Regions from separate parts of the Paenibacillus sp. LRG-1 genome, predicted to be linked through region 1. Evidence: a T-box and tRNA genes for the amino acid it is inferred to sense, from the RefSeq annotation. Region 1 holds a T-box; the other holds one or more tRNA genes.
What was found. A T-box is a leader RNA that pairs with one kind of tRNA and senses whether it is charged. The one in region 1 lies ahead of tyrS (tyrosine--tRNA ligase), so its partner is inferred to be a tRNA-Tyr.
Positions count from the first base shown of each region.

Region 2: it has a tRNA-Tyr gene. The T-box ahead of tyrS (tyrosine--tRNA ligase) is inferred to sense a tRNA for this amino acid. The anticodon was not compared.

Region 1 is NZ_CM170126.1:3,785,588-3,793,253, forward strand. Features, by position in the region: gene ACUUJN_RS16865 (AraC family transcriptional regulator) at 1-405, opposite strand, end outside; gene tyrS (tyrosine--tRNA ligase) at 607-1,860, opposite strand; T-box leader at 1,927-2,193, opposite strand; gene ACUUJN_RS16875 (transglycosylase domain-containing protein) at 2,329-5,352, shown strand; gene acsA (acetate--CoA ligase) at 5,471-7,186, opposite strand; gene ACUUJN_RS16885 (GNAT family N-acetyltransferase) at 7,433-7,666, shown strand, end outside.
Region 2 is NZ_CM170126.1:432,102-439,767, reverse strand. Features, by position in the region: gene ACUUJN_RS01985 (GAF domain-containing protein) at 1-354, shown strand, start outside; gene ACUUJN_RS01980 (response regulator) at 498-1,151, shown strand; gene ACUUJN_RS01975 (PAS domain-containing sensor histidine kinase) at 1,144-2,247, shown strand; tRNA gene ACUUJN_RS01970 (tRNA-Gly) at 2,448-2,518, opposite strand; tRNA gene ACUUJN_RS01965 (tRNA-Pro) at 2,528-2,601, opposite strand; tRNA gene ACUUJN_RS01960 (tRNA-Arg) at 2,624-2,700, opposite strand; tRNA gene ACUUJN_RS01955 (tRNA-Cys) at 2,727-2,797, opposite strand; tRNA gene ACUUJN_RS01950 (tRNA-Gly) at 2,808-2,882, opposite strand; tRNA gene ACUUJN_RS01945 (tRNA-Leu) at 2,889-2,975, opposite strand; tRNA gene ACUUJN_RS01940 (tRNA-Lys) at 2,990-3,065, opposite strand; tRNA gene ACUUJN_RS01935 (tRNA-Gln) at 3,070-3,144, opposite strand; tRNA gene ACUUJN_RS01930 (tRNA-His) at 3,162-3,234, opposite strand; tRNA gene ACUUJN_RS01925 (tRNA-Tyr) at 3,254-3,339, opposite strand; tRNA gene ACUUJN_RS01920 (tRNA-Thr) at 3,344-3,419, opposite strand; tRNA gene ACUUJN_RS01915 (tRNA-Phe) at 3,446-3,518, opposite strand; tRNA gene ACUUJN_RS01910 (tRNA-Asp) at 3,585-3,661, opposite strand; tRNA gene ACUUJN_RS01905 (tRNA-Met) at 3,687-3,760, opposite strand; tRNA gene ACUUJN_RS01900 (tRNA-Val) at 3,791-3,866, opposite strand; tRNA gene ACUUJN_RS01895 (tRNA-Glu) at 3,873-3,944, opposite strand; tRNA gene ACUUJN_RS01890 (tRNA-Ser) at 3,977-4,068, opposite strand; tRNA gene ACUUJN_RS01885 (tRNA-Met) at 4,072-4,145, opposite strand; tRNA gene ACUUJN_RS01880 (tRNA-Asn) at 4,180-4,255, opposite strand; tRNA gene ACUUJN_RS01875 (tRNA-Ala) at 4,260-4,335, opposite strand; tRNA gene ACUUJN_RS01870 (tRNA-Ile) at 4,358-4,434, opposite strand; rRNA gene rrf (5S ribosomal RNA) at 4,471-4,587, opposite strand; rRNA gene ACUUJN_RS01860 (23S ribosomal RNA) at 4,740-7,665, opposite strand.

The DNA.
Region 1 (7,666 bases):
CACCGGCTTATTCACATCCAAATCCCCCATCGTATTTTTTTGGTAATCCAGAAAATTGATTTTACTTTGCGCAGGAAACTCGATATCACCGTTACGATACTTCCCAGGGGTGATCCCAAAATTCTTTTCAAAAGCGCGGGTAAAAGCTTCTTGTGAGTTGTACTGATACTCAATAGCAATGTCCAACACTTTTTGATTGGATTGTTTTAGCTGTTCAGCCGCCTCGGACAATCTTCTCCTTCTTATATACTGTTGAACCGTAAAACCCGAAATGGCCTGAAAAACCCGTTGGAAATGAAAAGCTGAAAAACAGGCCTGTGAAGCAATCTCGGCAATTTTTAAATCCTCCCGGAGATTCAATTCAATAAACTCAATCGCACACTGAATTCGTTTAAAATAGTCCATATAATCCTTCCCCGCACTTGTAATTGTTTTGGTTATCTATCCTACACCCAAATTGTGCAACCCACGTTTTCATTATGTATAACTCTTTACCTACATGTTTGATTATTTGTGCTAAGTTTACCATGACTTTTCACTTGTCAGAAATAAAAAAGCAGCGCTGAGATCGATACAATCTCAGCGCTGCTTTTGAAAATATTTTCATTATCCAAGCTTGATTTTAGCAAATTTCCGTTTACCTACCTGCACAATGTCGCCTTCCTTCGGCGTGTATGCTTCGTTCACATCGGTCCATTTCTCTTCGTTAATTTTGACCGAACCCTGCTGAATACTGCGCTTGGCTTCACCATTAGATGCTGCAAAGCCCAGATGAGTCAGCAACTGGATTACACGAATGCCACCTTCTTCTAACTGATCAGCCGTCAAGGTGAACTCTTCAATATCGTCAGGCAGCGCACGTTGCTGGAATACGGTCACAAAATGCTGCTTTGCTGCTTCCTCTGCTTCTTCACCGTGGTACATGCGCACTAACGTTCCAGCCAGCTTCATTTTGGCATCACGTGGATGTACTGAGCCGTCCTTAACACCTTTCGCCAGCTCTGCCAGCTCCTCGTTGTTGATATCCGTTGCAAGCTCAAAATATTTCAGCATCAGCTCGTCAGGAACGGACATGGATTTCCCGTATATTTCGTTCGGCTCCTCATCAACACCAATGTAGTTCCCCAAACTTTTGCTCATCTTCTGGACGCCATCCAGCCCTTCAAGCAATGGTAATGTAATAGTAGCCTGCGGCTCAACTCCGTATTCTTTTTGCAGGGTTCTGCCCATCAGCAGATTAAACTTCTGATCCGTCCCCCCCAATTCAATATCGCTTTGGAGAGCCACGGAATCCATGCCCTGCATCAGCGGGTAAAAGAACTCATGGATGCTGATCGGCAATCCATTTTGGTACCTTTTTGTAAAATCATCTCGTTCCAACATACGGGCAACCGTTACTTTGGCCGACAGGGTTACTACATCAGCAAAAGACATTGGCCCTAACCATTCGGAATTGTAGAATACCTTTGTTTTTTCAGGATCGAGAATTTTAAAAATTTGTTCCTTGTACGTTTGTGCATTACGCTGTACATCTTCCTCAGTCAGTTGCTTACGAGTCTCCGATTTACCTGTCGGATCACCAATTCTGCCTGTAAAATCTCCGATAATCAGTTGCACTTGATGGCCTAATTCCTGGAACTGGCGCAGTTTGTGCATAACAACCGTATGTCCGATGTGAATGTCGGGCGCAGATGGATCAAGACCCAGCTTAATTTTGAGCGGCTCGCCGCTAACGACCGATTTGATTACCTTACGCTTCAGCTCATCCTCCGGTACAATTTCCGCCACACCCCGCTGTATCACCTCTAGCTGTCGCTCGACCTCTACCTGTTGCTCCGGCTTCAATTCTTCCCACTTCATCCTGTATACCTCCTATTTTTCATCCAAAATATTACATATTAGACAAACCAAAAAGCCCCTTTCATCCCAAGGGACGAGAAGGAGCTACTCGCGTTACCACCCTAATTAAAGAAACGCATGTCAAAGACAGACATTTCTTTCACTTCATTCCTATAACGGGCCTACACCCGGTACTGGATTACTATGGTAGCTTCGCAAACCTGCAAATGCTTTCCATTCATCCAGACAGCTCCAGACGGTAATTCAAAGGAGGGACGCTACCGATTCACACCACCCATCGGCTCTCTGTACAACGTGAATCCGCCTTCTACTGAAGTCTTTCTCTGCTTTTCACGATATTTACTTTGACCTATTTATAACACACTGCTTTTATGTAGTCAACGACACCAAAAGACAGGCTTTTTAGCATATGGGTTCATTTTGTAATTTTATGCTATAATAATGGCTGTTATAAAGGAGGAAGACTTAATGGTTGAAGAAAAAAACAATGTATCAGCGCCAAAGCCTTCCCGCTTGAGGACAACCATGCGAAGGCTCGGCCGTGTCATAAAGTGGGTCATCATCATCGGTTTTATGGGGGCACTATTTGCAGGGGGGGCCGCCGCTGGCTATGTTGCTTCTATTGTAAAAAGCGAACCCGTGCGTTCCAGATCCATGATCCTACAGGAAGTAGATAAGAATGCAATTACAGGCTTCGCTTATTTCAATGATGGCTCTCCCATCGGACAACTTCGGACAGAAGAAGATCGAAGACCTGTCACGTTTAAGGAGATTCCACAACTCGTCATTGACGCAGTCATTGCCATTGAAGATAATCATTTTTATGAGCATAAAGGTGTCGATTTGTCGGGAACGCTGCGTGCTGTGAAGCAAAAGGCGCTGCATGAATCCGTACAAACCGGGGGTAGTACCCTCACCCAGCAGCTTGCGCGTCGTGTCTTTCTAAATCTCGATCGCACGGATGACCGCAAGGTCAAAGAAATTTTGCTGTCTCTGCGCCTTGAGCGCTTCCTGAGCAAGCAGCAAATTATTACGGCCTATCTCAATAAAGTACCTTTTGGTAACGGTTCAAGCGGTTACAACGTCTTTGGCATTAAAGCAGCGGCCAAAGGTATTTTTAATGAGAATGATCTGAACGAGATTAATGTAGCCCAGGCCGCCTATCTGGCAGGTTTGCCACAGCTTCCTTCTTCTTATTCTGCTTACAACGGTAAGGGCGAGTTTAATGAAGCTGGCTTTAAAAGAGCCATCAACCGCCAGCACCTGGTGCTCAGTCGAATGCTGGAGGAGAACAAAATCAATAAAGCACAGTATGATGAAGCGATGGCTTTTGATATCAAAAAATCTCTCGCACCACGCACTGTTAAAGCTTATAACACCTATCCATACCTTATGATGGAAACAGAACGACAGGCTGCGCAGGCACTCATGTCTGTTACCAATCCGGGTCAAGCAGCTAATGCCAGTGCAGATGCCAAGACCAAGGACGATAACGATTTACTCAAAGAAGCCGAACAGCAGCTTCGCACAGGCGGTTATATGGTGTACACCACCATTGATAAGAGCGTCTACAAATCTATGCGTCAAATTGCAGAAAATAAAAACAACTTCTCTGCCACTAGTAAAACCAAGGGTGACGAACAAGCAGCGGCTATTCTGATTCAGCATAAAACAGGCGCCATTCTTGGAATGATGGAAGGTCGGGACTTCCAAAAGGAGCAGATGAATTATGCCACGCAGATGGTACGTCAGCCAGGTTCGGCAATGAAGCCGATTGCTGCCTATCTCCCTGCATTGGACAGCGGTCTTGTGCAGCCTGGTAGTATCGTGGATGATGCCCCTATTATTTTGAAAGATGGCAGTAATGGATATCACATTCCAAAAAATGCTAACAACCGCTATCAAGGATTGGTTACGGCGCGTTATGCACTGAATCAATCGCTAAATACGATAGCACTCAAGCTGTTTAACGAAAAAGTAGGGATTAGCAATGCTTGGGCTTTTGCTAAAAAACTGGGTATCACCACCTTGGAATCCAGTGATAACAACGCCCAAACGGGTGTACTTGGCGGCTTGGCCCATGGGGTGACCGTCGAGGAACTCACGAATGCATATGGAGCCATTCCAAATGGCGGTGTGTTTAATGACGCCTATATGATCGAAAAGATTGTGGATTCGCAAGGCAATATTGTATATAAGCATCAGGCTAATCCTGTGCAGGCCTTCTCACCGCAAACCGCCTACCTGATGACAGATATGTTGCGTACAGCCGTGTCGGAAGGCACAGGCAGACTGGTGAAGCGGAACTTTGATCAATCCGGCAAGATTCCGATTGCCGGCAAGACAGGCACTACGCAATCCTACACTGATGTTTGGTTCGAGGGCTTTACGCCTGACGTCACGCTGGGTGTATGGGTTGGTTACAAGCAGCCTGTCAATAAGCTTGAAACGAAAGTCCAAAAAGAGCGGGCTCGTCGCCTATGGGCTCTAATCATGAATGAAGTAACAGCTAAAGATGCTCAGCTGTTCCAAACGGACAGTTTCAAGAGACCTGACGGCATTGTAAGCCGTACAGCATCCGCGTATGGTTCGGACATTTATAACAGTAAGTATCCACCTAAAAACAGTGAAAATGGTGTGAGCCGTGCGAAATATATTACCTACCAAGGTGTGAATTATATTCCACGCGATGGTACACCGGATGATATGTTATATGAACGGACCGTTAGGAAACGGGAAAAGCCCATCTCAGAATTGATTAAAGAGCTTCAGCAAGCCTTTAAGGTGATGAGACGACATAATTCGTTGTCCTACTATCTGCCTCAGGATGCAGATAAGGAAGCTCCTACTCAGATTGATCCACGCAAGGACGATGGAGCAGCCCCTAACGCTCCATCTAGCATCAACGTAAGCTATAGTGACGGCAAAGCCATAATCAGCTTTAGCCCAAGCGGAAACAGCGACGTCGTAGGATACCGTCTGTATCGTTCTACAGATGGGGGCAGCTTCCAACGGCTTGGCAAGGTTGTTATGGCTGACGGCTCCAAGGTGTTCTCTGACAGCCCTGGGGGCAGCAGCTCCAGCTACTACGTGACCGCCGTTGATGTAGGCGGCCATGAGTCTGGGCCAAGCACGAAAGCAAGCGCAGCACCTGTGGTGCCACCTGCAGATTCTGAGTCTCCAGACGTTCCGGGCGAGGGAGATGGAACAGGTGCACAGCCTACAGAGGTTCCTACTGCCCCTGGACAGCCTCAAGCTAAAGCCGCTGGCTCATCCGTAGCGCTCCAATGGAGCGCAGGTAAGTCTGCGGACGCTATTACAGGCTATAACGTGTATTACAGCGAAAGCGGTGCGGAGCCTTTTACAAACATAGGCTCTACCGCATCTCCCAGCTTTGAATATAAGTCGGGGAAAAAGCCAAAAGGCTGGTTTCGTGTCACTTCCATGAATGCCATGGGGGAATCGGCTCCTTCCGGAGCCGTCCGTCCATAACAGAAGACAAAGCAGAAAGTGATAGGGTGAATATGAGATTCACCCTAACAAAAAGGGAGTCTCCTTAGCCATTAAGGCTTTGGAGACTCCCTTTTTTAATTCTAATATGCACAGCATTTCAATCCTCTATGGTAGATAAGTCACCTGTAGGAAGGTTAAGCTCCCAGGCTTTCAACACGCGCCTCATAATTTTACCGGAACGGGTTTTGGGTAGCTTTTCCTTAAACTCAATTTCGCGTGGAGCAGCATGAGCAGACAGCCCTTCCTTAACGAAGCGATAGATGTCCTGCTGTAAAGCTTCAGACGGTGCATAGCCTTCACGCAGTGCAACAAAAGCCTTGATAATCTCTCCCCGCACGGTATCTGGTTTTCCAATGACTCCGGCTTCCGCTACTGCAGGATGCTCCAGAAGCTTGCTCTCCACCTCAAAAGGGCCGATTCGCTCCCCGGAGGAGTTAATGACATCATCAATCCTACCCTGAAACCAGAAATATCCGTCCTCATCCATGTAAGCTGAATCACCCGATACATACCAACCGGGAAAGCGGAAATATTCCTGAAACTTGTTCGGATTGTTCCATATACGATTCATCATGGATGGCCATTGTGTACGGATCGCCAAGTGGCCCATCCGGTCAGGAGGCAACACCTGCCCTCTGTCATCCAAAATAGCAGCCTGAATACCTGGGAGTGGCTTTCCCATCGAACCCGGCTTAATTGGCAGCTCAGGGTAATTACAGATCAACTGTGCTCCTGTTTCCGTCATCCACCAAGTATCATGAATGCGCTGTGTATACACTTGCCATCCCCATCGCACCACTTCTGGATTCAACGGTTCCCCAACGGATAATACATGCCGCAGACTGCTAAGATCATATTTGGAAACAACCTGCTCCCCTGCGCTCATCAGCATCCGAAACGCTGTAGGAGCACTATACCATATGGTCACTTCGTGACGCTCAATCGTGCGGTACCAGTCTTCCGGGCTGAAACGCCCCCCACGAATGACATTCGTCGCTCCATTTAGCCATGGAGCAAAAATACCGTATGATGTTCCCGTGACCCAGCCAGGATCAGCAGTACACCAATACACATCATCTTCCCGCAAATCCAGCACCATTTTGCCAGTATAGTAATGCTGAATCATCGCATTTTGCACATGATACACGCCTTTGGGCTTGCCTGTTGAGCCTGATGTATAGTGAATAATTAATCCATCTTCACGATTCAACCATTCTGTCTCAAGTTCCTCTGAGGACATAAGCATTTCTGTCTCGAAATCGATAATTCCCTGCTCACGTGCATCCATATCACCAACCACAAAAATATGTCGCAGCTCAGGAAGCTCCTCACGTTTTACCCGTGACAGAAGCGCAGGTGTGGTCACTAATGCCACCGCCCCACTATCCTCCAATCGATCCTTAACCGCAGTTTCCATAAACGCCTCAAATAATGGACCGACAACAGCTCCAACCTTTAGAACACCAAGTAAACTAATAACCAGCTCGGGTGAACGTGGCATGAAAATAAACACCCGCTCCCCTTTACCAATACCGTATTTCCGCAGCACATTTCCGAACCTGTTAGAACTAGCACGAAGCTGAGAGAAGGTGTAGGTTTCGTGACGGTTTGCGTCACAATACAATAGTGCCGCTTTCTCACCTCGTCCTTCCTGTACATGTCGATCAATGGCTTCATGTGCCATATTGACCTTGCCTGTTTCATACCACGTAAAATGACGCTCTGCATCCTCCCACTGAAAGTTGTTGTAAGCTTGTTCATACGGGCCCATGTTGGATGTGGGAACTACAGTCTGGAGTTCTTCAATCTTCATGCGTTAAGCCTCCTCACAATGGATTAATGAGAATCACACAGAACAAGATAACGCTTACAAAATCAATAAAGCAGATGAAGTCCTTTGGTGTACTGGTTGATTTAAGCACTTAATTGTGAACATTTTATGTCTAAAACAGTATATCATAGGTCAGGATGTGACGACCATCCTTTTCATTTAATTGTTTTTTTGCTATAAGTAGGGGATATGAGGAACGAGCTCATGGCGAACAAGGAGGGCGTACACATGCAGCATTTAAAACTGTACCACTTGGACACGCTGGATCATAACGGACAAACAATCTATGTAGAAGGCCCCGTATCCGCGGATCAACTGCGTTCATTTCAAATGCACAAGCAATTAGATGCCTTTCGCAAACCAAAGGAACAGTTCGACGCGTTGGTGGATATTTCAGAACTGCCAGAAGGCAGAATTATCATTGCCCACAACGGGGAAACCCTTCTGGGATATGTTACTTTT
Region 2 (7,666 bases), 2.7 Mb from region 1:
GGTGGTAAGTTGCATTGGTATTACGCCTCCGGTAGCCGAAGCAATCGCTATCGTCTTATTTCTTTTAAGATTGGCCATGGTATTGCCGGGATGGCTGTTCGCTTGGGACGTACCGTGACTGTAAGTGCTTTGCTATCAGGTAGTATACGTTTGCGTCAGGAATGTGCACTAATGCTGGCCGAGCAGCTTCACTCTGCTGTTGCTATTCCCTTTTCCAGCACAGGGGATCTGCCCAACGGTGTGCTGCTTCTTGGTAATCGTGATGTGAGGATGTTCACAGAGTCTGATGTAGCCGAGGCCACTCAAGTCGCTCAACGCCTTAGCCAACTATGTGCTTACCCTCTTACTCCATAGATCAACAATGTTTCTGTAGATAATGAAACTCATAAAATATTTGATATGACTGTCCCTAACTATCTTTGTTGATTGAAATCCCTAAAATTTGCTATGATTATGACAAAACGCACGGTTTTTTTACCGTTCGAGGGGATGACAAATTGATTCGTATACTAGTAGTGGATGATCACGTTGTCGTACGTTCTGGCCTCATGGCCCTATTGGACGGCAAAAACGGTATCAAGGTAGTAGGAGATGCAGCAGACGGGGATGAGGCAATCCACAAGGCAGTGGAGCTACAACCTAATGTCGTGCTCATGGATTTTAGCATGCCACCTGGCAAAGATGGTCTCACGGCAACCACTGAATTAAAAAAAAAGTTGCCCGACACAGAAGTCCTTATTTTAACAATGCATGATGATGAAGAATATCTGTTCCGGGCCATTCAGGCTGGAGCATCCGGATATATTTTAAAAAGCGCACCTCACGAGGAGTTGCTCGCTGCCATCCAGTCTGTAGCCGAGGGTAGTGCCTATTTGTACCCGAATGCAACCAAACGACTGATGAGTGAATATCTGGACAAAATCAAACAGGAAGGCATAGCCGGACCCTATGAATCCCTATCTGAGCGGGAAAAGGAGATTCTATCGTGGGTAGCCAAAGGATATGCCAACAAGGAAATTGCCGAGCACCTAGTGATTAGCGTCAAAACCGTAGAGTCCCATAAAAGTAACCTTATGGAGAAGCTTAACTTGAAAACACGACCTGAGCTAGTCAAATTCGCACTAAAAAAGGGGCTGCTCCATTATGAATGAACCTTCTAATCCTTTACTGCAGCATGCCTTTGGTGAATCAACCGATACATTGCTGAATGATCTAGAAATTTATATACCAGAGTCCCCTTTTCTCCATGCACTACGTAACTCACTCCACCAACTATCCAATCTAAAATTTGCTCTAGATACGTCTTCCATTGTTGCTTTGACCGATCATCGAGGTATTATTCAGTACGTGAACGACAAGTTTTGTGAGATTTCGCAATACAGTCGTGAAGAGCTGATCGGTCAGGATCATCGTCTCATTAATTCAGGCTATCATACCCCTGCCTTCATGAAAAACCTGTGGACTACAATCCGTTCAGGTGAGGTATGGCAAGGAGAAATACGTAATCGTGCTAAAGATAACAGCTACTACTGGGTGAATACTACGATCGTTCCGTTTATGGACGAGGAAGGTAAACCCTATCAGTACTTAGCGATCCGCAATGAGGTCACTAAACTGAAGAAAGTAGAAGCGGAACTCCAGTCTATGATGACGCAAGTCATGCAAATACAGGAAGAAGAACGTAAACGCTTTTCAAGAGAGCTACATGATGGGATAGGACAAAGCTTGTTTTCACTTATTATTCAGTTAGATAGCCAACTTGCCGAACAACCTAGTGCTGCTCTGGAGAGTCTTCGTTCGCAGGTGACCGACATCATCAAAGATATTCGTGGTCTAGCGTGGGAACTTCGTCCCTCAGTTCTGGATGATTTGGGTGTCGTCCCAGCTATAAGAACCTATATTGAAAACTTCTGTTCTCATTACGGGATTGAGGTGCATTTTCAATGCACTCTACGTAAACGCCTTGATATTCGCAAGGAAATAGCAATTTATCGGATTGTACAGGAGGCATTAACGAATGTAGCCAAATACGCAGATGTAGCGGAGGCATATGTCGACGTTGAGGATCAAGATGAAATGATACAAGTGACCATTCGGGATGAGGGCATTGGATTCTCTGGAAAGTCCCAAGGAGAGGGAGTTGGATTGTTCAGTATGGAAGAACGAGCTAGAGGGGTAGGGGGATTTATGAGCATGACCTCTGCTCCAGATGAGGGAACCTCCATCCAGCTGACCATTCCCGTGTAAAAACTGTCCACTAGATCGGTTATCGGTGTATACCAGTTGTATGATCAGAACGATATACACCGATACCGAGATTATGAATAATCAACACATTGTGGGTACATGAAGATAAATACAAAAAAAGAGAGAGCTCTGTCCCCAGACAGGCTCTCTTTATTTATAAGGTGTCACCACTGAGGCAACAAGAATCCGCTATAGCAAAAAGCGGGTGATGGGAATCGAACCCACGCTACCAGCTTGGAAGGCTGGAGTTCTACCATTGAACTACACCCGCAAATCAGTATCGGGATGACACGATTTGAACATGCGACCCCCTGGTCCCAAACCAGGTGCTCTACCAAGCTGAGCTACATCCCGACATTATACTTTTTTTAAGAAATGGCGCGCCCTGAGAGATTCGAACTCCCGGCCTTTTGATTCGTAGTCAAACGCTCTATCCAGCTGAGCTAAGGGCGCATATTTAAATCCATAATGAGCAGTCAAGGCGCCACCCAGATTTGAACTGGGGATGAAGCTTTTGCAGAGCTTTGCCTTACCACTTGGCTATGGCGCCGTATGGATAATGGAGCGGACGACGGGAATCGAACCCGCGACCCTCGCCTTGGCAAGGCGATGCTCTACCGCTGAGCCACGTCCGCAAAATATGGTGCGGTCGAGAGGACTCGAACCTCCACGGGGGTTAGCCCACACGGACCTGAACCGTGCGCGTCTGCCAATTCCGCCACGACCGCAAAATAATTAAAAATGGTGAGCCATGAAGGACTCGAACCTTCGACACCCTGATTAAAAGTCAGGTGCTCTACCAACTGAGCTAATGGCTCTTAATGGCTGGGGATATAGGATTTGAACCTATGCATGACGGAGTCAAAGTCCGTTGCCTTACCGCTTGGCTAATCCCCAATAAATTAAGAATAAAGGGCGGCCGATGGGGCTTGAACCCACGAATGCCGGAGTCACAGTCCGGTGCGTTAACCACTTCGCCACGACCGCCATATGATTATGAAAAGACTGGTGGAGGATGATGGATTCGAACCACCGAACCCGTAAGGGAGCAGATTTACAGTCTGATGCGTTTGGCCACTTCGCTAATCCTCCAAAATGGTGCCGGCGAGAGGACTTGAACCCCCAACCTACTGATTACAAGTCAGTTGCTCTACCAGTTGAGCTACACCGGCACATTACTCATTTCCCACTTGAAAGGTGGCTCGGGACGGAATCGAACCGCCGACACGAGGATTTTCAGTCCTCTGCTCTACCGACTGAGCTACCGAGCCATATTTTGTTTTATTACTACACCATATAATCCACACTATATATGTCAACTATATATGAGATTAAAATGGCGGAACTGACGGGATTCGAACCCGCGATCTCCTGCGTGACAGGCAGGCATGTTAGGCCTCTACACCACAGTTCCAGAGGCATTTCCAATAGGAAATTAATTGCGGGGGCAGGATTTGAACCTACGACCTTCGGGTTATGAGCCCGACGAGCTACCGAACTGCTCCACCCCGCGACATTAAAAGGGATTTATCAAATTTTCTTATGGTGGAGGCTGAGGGGCTCGAACCCCCGACCCTCTGCTTGTAAGGCAGATGCTCTCCCAGCTGAGCTAAGCCTCCATATTATGACCCGTAGGGGATTCGAACCCCTGTTACCTCCGTGAAAGGGAGGTGTCTTAACCCCTTGACCAACGGGCCTTACAAAATAAGTTCTGATTCCAATAAATTTATGGCGGAGAGAGAGGGATTCGAACCCTCGCACCACTTTCGCAGTCTAACCCCTTAGCAGAGGGTCCCCTTATAGCCACTTGGGTATCTCTCCGAGTAGCGGCAGAGGGGATCGAACCCCCGACCTCACGGGTATGAACCGTACGCTCTAGCCAGCTGAGCTACGCCGCCACCTTATATATAAAAGTCAGAAATATTCAAAACATGGCTCCCCGAACAGGACTCGAACCTGTGACAACTCGATTAACAGTCGAGTGCTCTACCAACTGAGCTATCAGGGAATATTGGTGGAGCCAAGCGGGATCGAACCGCTGACCTCCTGCGTGCAAGGCAGGCGCTCTCCCAGCTGAGCTATGGCCCCAATCTTTTTGTTATTCTAGAAGTGGTGGGCCTTAGTGGACTCGAACCACCGACCTCACCCTTATCAGGGGTGCGCTCTAACCAGCTGAGCTAAAGGCCCTAACATGTAAAACTTCATCATCCTTTAAAGGATATCGCTTGGCGACGTCCTACTCTCCCAGGACCCTGCGGTCCAAGTACCATCGGCGCTGGAGGGCTTAACGGTCGTGTTCGGGATGGGAACGTGTGGAACCCCTCCGCTATCGCCACCAAACATGAATTTACATCGTAAATTCTTCCGTATGGTTATTCGGTTCATCACTTATCGTGTGAATGAATAGCCATGCGCTTATCATATGTCACTTGTACATACTTTCAAGGTTACACCCTGAAAACTGGATCCGAAACTCATTTGCGTTTTATTCTTAGGATAAGCCCTCGACCGATTAGTATTGGTCAGCTCCATGCATTACTGCACTTCCACCCCCAACCTATCTACCTCGTCGTCTTCAAGGGGTCTTACATACTGGGAAATCTCATCTTGAGGGGGGCTTCACGCTTAGATGCTTTCAGCGCTTATCCCTTCCGTACATAGCTACCCAGCGGTGCTCCTGGCGGAACAACTGGTACACCAGCGGTACGTCCATCCCGGTCCTCTCGTACTAAGGACAGCTCCTCTCAAATTTCCTACGCCCACGACAGATAGGGACCGAACTGTCTCACGACGTTCTGAACCCAGCTCGCGTACCGCTTTAATGGGCGAACAGCCCAACCCTTGGGACCTACTTCAGCCCCAGGATGCGATGAGCCGACATCGAGGTGCCAAACCTCCCCGTCGATGTGGACTCTTGGGGGAGATAAGCCTGTTATCCCCAGGGTAGCTTTTATCCGTTGAGCGATGGCCCTTCCATGCGGTACCACCGGATCACTAAGCCCGACTTTCGTCCCTGCTCGACTTGTAGGTCTCGCAGTCAAGCTCCCTTCTGCCTTTGCACTCTTCGAATGATTTCCAACCATTCTGAGGGAACCTTGGGGCGCCTCCGTTACTCTTTAGGAGGCGACCGCCCCAGTCAAACTGCCCACCTGACACTGTCCTCGCACCGGATTACGGTACCAAGTTAGAACCTAGATACGATCAGGGTGGTATCCCAAGGATGCCTCCTCTCAAGCTGGCGCTCAAAGTTCTACGGCTCCCACCTATCCTGTACAGATCGTACCCAAATTCAATATCAAGCTGCAGTAAAGCTCCATGGGGTCTTTCCGTCTTGTCGCGGGTAACCTGCATCTTCACAGGTATTAAAATTTCACCGGATCTCTCGTTGAGACAGCGCCCAAGTCGTTACGCCATTCGTGCGGGTCAGAATTTACCTGACAAGGAATTTCGCTACCTTAGGACCGTTATAGTTACGGCCGCCGTTTACTGGGGCTTCGGTTCATAGCTTCGCCCGAAGGCTTACCACTCCCCTTAACCTTCCAGCACCGGGCAGGCGTCAGCCCGTATACTTCGCCTTGCGGCTTCGCACAGACCTGTGTTTTTGCTAAACAGTCGCTTGGGCCTTTTCACTGCGGCCCCCTCGGGCTATTCACCCTACCGAGGCACCCCTTCTCCCGAAGTTACGGGGTCATTTTGCCGAGTTCCTTAACGAGAGTTCTTCCGCGCGCCTTAGAATTCTCTTCTCGCCTACCTGTGTCGGTTTGCGGTACGGGCACCTTCTCCTGGCTAGAGGCTTTTCTTGGCAGTCTGAGATCATGACCTTCGCTACTACAATTTTCGCTCCCCATCACAGCCCAGCCTTACGATGTGCGGATTTGCCTACACACCAGCCTCACTGCTTAGACGGACATCCATCAGTCCGCGTCACTACCCTACTGCGTCACCCCATCGCTCATAACGGATTACGGTGGTACAGGAATTTCGACCTGTTGTCCTTCGACTACGCCTATCGGCCTCGCCTTAGGTCCCGACTTACCCTGAGCGGACGAACCTTCCTCAGGAACCCTTAGGCTTTCGGCGGATCTGATTCTCACAGATCTTTTCGTTACTCATACCGGCATTCTCACTTGAATGCAGTCCAGCGCTCCTTACGGTACACCTTCAACCCGCATTCAACGCTCCCCTACCCCTGATGCAAGCATCAAGCCATAGCTTCGGTGGTGTGTTTAGCCCCGTTACATTTTCGGCGCAGAGTCACTCGACCAGTGAGCTATTACGCACTCTTTCAATGGTGGCTGCTTCTAAGCCAACATCCTGGTTGTCTGTGCAACTCCACATCCTTTCCCACTTAACACACACTTGGGGACCTTAGCTGATGGTCTGGGCTGTTTCCCTTTCGACAATGGATCTTAGCACTCACTGTCTGACTCCCGGAACTAAATCTATGGCATTCGGAGTTTGACTGAGCTTGGTAACCCTTGCGGGCCCCGCACCCAATCAGTGCTCTACCTCCACGATTCTTTTTTCCGAGGCTAGCCCTAAAGCTATTTCGGGGAGAACCAGCTATCTCCGGGTTCGATTGGAATTTCTCCGCTACCCCCACCTCATCCCCGCATTTTTCAACATGCGTGGGTTCGGGCCTCCAGTGCGTGTTACCGCACCTTCACCCTGGACAGGGGTAGATCACCCGGTTTCGGGTCTACGTCCACGTACTCAAGTCGCCCTATTCAGACTCGCTTTCGCTGCGGCTTCAGCTCTTCACCTTAACCTTGCACGGGAACGTAACTCGCCGGTTCATTCTACAAAAGGCACGCCATCACCCATAGATCGGGCTCTGACTTCTTGTAAGCACACGGTTTCAGGATCTATTTCACTCCCCTTCCGGGGTGCTTTTCACCTTTCCCTCACGGTACTGCTTCACTATCGGTCGCCAGGGAGTATTTAGCCTTGGCAGATGGTCCTGCCGGATTCATACGGGGTTTCACGTGCCCCGCACTACTCGGGATCCGTCTCGGAGAGAACAAGTTTTGAACTACAGGGCTTTTACCTTCTCTGGCGGGCCTTTCCAGACCTCTTCATCTAACCGGTTCCTTTGTAACTCCATGTGAGACGTCCCACAACCCCAAGGAGCAAGCTCCTTGGTTTGGGCTAATCCGCGTTCGCTCGCCGCTACTGACGGAATCACTATTGTTTTCTCTTCCTCAGGGTACTTAGATGTTTCAGTTCCCCTGGTCTGCCTCTATTCTGCCTATGTATTCAGCAGAAAGTGACTGTCGATGAAGACAGCCGGGTTTCCCCATTCGGACATCCCCGGATCAAAGCTTGCTTACAGCTCCCCGAGGCTTTATCGTTGTTCGCCACGTCCTTCGTCGGCTCCTGGCGCCTAGGCATCCTCCGTGTGCTCTTTGTAGCTTAACCT